One region of the Paraclostridium sp. genome, then DNA from elsewhere that is predicted to be linked to it. Evidence: predicted binding sites of a transcription regulator. Region 1 holds the regulator's gene; the other holds the start of a gene.
What was found. Region 1 encodes HrcA, which represses chaperone genes, less so after heat shock. Its sites were predicted from a motif close to TTAGCACTCNNNNNNNNNGAGTGCTAA; they were not measured.

Region 1 (2,217 bases):
CTTTTTGCAGGCTCTCCTACTATTCTTTCTCCATCTTTTGTAAATGCAACTACTGATGGAGTAGTTCTCATTCCTTCACTGTTTGGTATTATTTGAGGTTCTCCACCTTCTAATACTGCAACACAAGAGTTTGTTGTTCCTAAGTCAATTCCTATTATTTTTCCCATTTTAATAGCCTCCTCGAATTTTATATGTTAATTGATTTTAATCAATTTAAATTTTATATTTTATATTAACAAGATACTTTAACCATTGCAGGTCTTAATGTCTTTGTATTTAATTTATACCCTTTTTGTAAAACCATAACCACTTGATTAGCATCAACTCCATCTACTGGTTCTTGCATAACCGCTAAGTGTAGGTTTGGATCAAATTCTTGACCTTCAGCTTTTATTTCTTCTAGTCCGAATTTTTCAAATGTAGCTTTTAATTGTTTTTGAACCATGTCTATACCTTTATACATACTATCTTCTTTATCAGTACAAGCATCCATAGCTCTTTCCATATTATCCATAACTGGTATTAACTCATTTAATATTTTTTCATTAGCAAATATGCCCATAGTTTCTTTCTCTTGTTGAGTTCTTCTTCTATAGTTTGCATATTCTGCTTGAAGTCTTTGAAGAGTATCTGTAAGTTCTTCTATTTTTTCTTCTTTGTTGTCAGATTCTAAGCTTTCTTTAGCTTCAGTTGCTTCCTCTATAGCCTCTTCAATAGTTTCTTCAACTTCCTCTGATGTATTATCGTTTATTTCTTCTTGTAATTCTTCTTGCTTATTATTTTCCAAAACTTACACCCCTAACTATTTTTTGTTTAGTAGTAGTCCCATATAGTTAAGTATTGAATATACTTTTGCATAATCCATTCTAGTTGGACCAATTAAACTAATTTTTCCTACTACATCTTTATCTATATTGTAAGTTGCAGTTATAATACTACAATCTTGAGCTACCTCGCAGTCATTGTCACTACCTATAATTATATTTAGGTTTTCTTTTTGAATTCCTTTTGATTTTAGCATATTAGATATATTCTCTTTTTCCTCTAACATAGTTAAAAATGTTTTTGCTCTAACTACATCGCTAAACTCAGGAAAATTAAAAATATTAGTTGCTCCACTTAATGACATTGATGTATTGTTTTCTTCAATGCCAAGATTTAATGAATCTATAAGCTTATCTATTATCAAAGAGTTTTCTGTAATTTCATATTTTATGTAATTTAAAAACTCTTCATCAATCTCAGATATATTTTTACCCGAGAGCTTTCTAGTAAGTTTATCAGAAATCAAATTAAGCTTAGCTTGATCAATTTGTATGTTAGTTGAAAGAGTAGTATTTTTAATATCACCTTTTTCAGTAACTATAACTAAAACTATACTTTTTTCATCTAATCCAACTAATTGAATATGTTTTATATTTTGTAAGTTTGATACATTTTTAGTAACAGCTATTGTTGTATAATTTGTTAACTTTGATATTAACTTAGATGTTTCATGTATCAAATCATTCATATAATTCATGTTATGATTTATTGATTCTTCAATTAAGTTCTTTTCAATATTATCTAACTCATATTCTTTCATAAGCGAATCAACATAAAGTTTATATCCTTTTTCTGAAGGAATTCTTCCTGAGGAGGTATGAGGTTGTATTAAATATCCTAATTCTTCTAAGTCAGCCATTTCATTTCTTATAGTAGCTGCACTTACGCCCAACTCATACTTTTTAGAAAGAGTTCTAGATCCTACAGCTTCTGCAGTATCTATATAGTCTTTGACTATAGCTTTGAGGATATCTAATTTTCTTTCATTTAACTCCGTCATAATCAAAACCCTCCTCTTTTGTTAGCACTCATTATGTTGGAGTGCTAAAAGATTATATATATTTTATATCACTTTAAATTTTCTTTGTCAACACTTTTTAATTAATTTATAAACTCTATAAAAACACTATTTGATATTTCTCTTCCCTTTTGAGTTAAAGAAACGTTGGAATCTTCCATCTTTATAAGCTTATTAGCTATTAATTTTTCTAAAGCATTTTTATATAGATCTTTAAAATCAATTTTAAACCTTTTTTCAAATATATCTAAACTTATTCCTTCATTCATTCTAAGCCCCATAAAAATAAATTCTTCTATCTTATCTTTATCACTTAATTTATTTTCTTCATTTATAGGCTTTAAATTTTGGTTTAGTTTGTTATTATACTCGTT
Region 2 (2,217 bases), on a different contig from region 1:
CTCCCATATAGAAAAAAGCTCCTATGGGAATAATAACAGCAAATATTTTCATGCCAAATAAAAACCCATCTGTAATGTTTTTACATATATTATCTAAACTATCTTTTCCATGATTAATAACATTTATTATAATTAATAAAACTATAGCTGTTCCTCCAAGTAAAGCAGTAGCATCTCCGCCTTTTAAATCAAACTTAAACATAGCTAAAATATCTAAAGTAAATAATATTAATACTAAAAATGTAACTACTTTAGCTTTTATATTAAATGATTTTATCTCTATATGCTTATTTTCTTTTATTTCATTATTGAATAATCCATTTTTTATGTCTCGCTTAAGCATGTAAAAAGAGACTCCAATAGTAACTACAGCCATAACCCAAAACAAAATCATACCATCATTTATAATACTAGACACATCTATACCAGCAGCACCTGCAGTAATACTTGGAGCACCCTGAATTATAAAATCAGTTGAAAGTGCAAGCCCATGACCAAATAAATTAAGAGCAACTGCTACACCTATAGCAGGAAGGCCAGAACGAACAGCTATTGGTAGAAAAATAGCACCAACTAAAGCAACTGCTGGGCTAGGCCAGAAAAACCAAGAAAGTATCATCATAGATATACCTACTGTAAAAAATGCAGTAGTTTCATTTTTTATAACTCTTGAAAATGGTTTTATCATATATTCAATAGCATAATTATCTTCAAGTGATTTTGACAAAGATACCATTATAGAAATTATCATTATTACAGGTCCTAATTCTCTTAAAGATATAATAAGCCCATTAAAAATAGATCCTATAGATGAAGATAGATTGCTTGTATAAAATAAAGCCAATAAAAAAACTCCTAAAATACAAGGAACTATTGTATCTTTTTTCATAATCATAGTAAATAAGATTATTAATATAAAAAACATATAAATATAGTGTGCACCAGTTAAAATCATAGAATGCCCCCTTAGAATAAGATAGTATACTATATGTACAAGAGATATTATTAGTTACATTGGCAAATTAAGATGGGAAAAAATAAAAAATATTGACAAAGTACAAATATGTGTATATATTATTAATAACAACTTGTTAGCACTTGATGATGAAGAGTGCTAATGAAATATAAAACTGAATAGTGGAGGTATTTTATTATGAATATAGATAAAATGACAATAAGAGTACAAAAAAGCTTAAATGAAGCTTATGATATAGCAATAAAAAATAATAATCAACAAGTAGATGTAATTCACTTACTAAGTGCACTTGTAAATCAAGAAGATGGACTTATTCCAAATATAATGGAAAAGATGAATATATCAGTTGCATCGTTAAACAATAGTATAAACACACAACTAAGTAAGTTACCACAACTACATGGAGAGGGAATAAGCTCACAAGGGGTAACAGCTACAAGAAGAATAAATGAAGTATTAATAAAAGCTGAAGAAATATCTAAAGAATTTAAAGATGCATATATAAGTGTAGAACACGTTATACTTGCAATAATGGATATAGAAGTTAACACTAATGTAGGAAAAATATTTAAACAATATAATATAAATAAAAAAGACTTTTTAAATGTATTATCAAATGTTAGAGGAAGTCAAAGAGTGGAAACGAATGACCCAGAAGGAACATATGAGGCATTAGCAAGATATGCTACTAACTTAGTAGAGTTAGCAAAAAAGAATAAATTAGATCCGGTAATAGGAAGAGATGAAGAAATAAGAAGAGTTATAAGGATTTTATCAAGAAGAACTAAAAATAATCCTGTTTTAATTGGTGAACCTGGTGTTGGTAAAACGGCAATAGTTGAAGGTTTAGCAGAAAGAATTGTTAGAGGCGATGTCCCTGAGGGATTAAAAGATAAAGTAATATTCTCACTAGACATGGGAGCTTTAATTGCGGGAGCTAAATACAGAGGAGAGTTTGAAGAAAGGCTAAAAGCGGTACTTAAAGAAGTTCAATCTTCAGAAGGAAACATAATATTATTTATAGATGAAATACACACAATAGTAGGAGCTGGAAAAACTGATGGAGCAATGGATGCAGGAAATTTAATAAAACCAATGTTAGCAAGAGGCGAGCTTAACTGTATAGGAGCAACTACATTTGATGAATATAGACAATATATAGAAAAAGATAAAGCCCTTGAAAGACGTTTCCAACCAGTTTTAGCTGAAGAACCTAGTGTAAGTGATACAATATCAATATT

Region 2: the regulator HrcA is predicted to act here: its motif matches at 1,092-1,118, upstream of clpB (ATP-dependent chaperone ClpB).

Annotation. Positions count from the first base shown of each region.
Region 1 is NZ_JBOFKN010000023.1:13,469-15,685, reverse strand. It holds gene dnaK (molecular chaperone DnaK) at 1-167, opposite strand, end outside; gene grpE (nucleotide exchange factor GrpE) at 233-787, opposite strand; gene hrcA (heat-inducible transcriptional repressor HrcA) at 803-1,825, opposite strand; gene hemW (radical SAM family heme chaperone HemW) at 1,927-2,217, opposite strand, start outside.
Region 2 is NZ_JBOFKN010000075.1:16,991-19,207, forward strand. It holds gene ACRCYC_RS05270 (hypothetical protein) at 1-955, opposite strand, end outside; gene clpB (ATP-dependent chaperone ClpB) at 1,154-2,217, shown strand, end outside.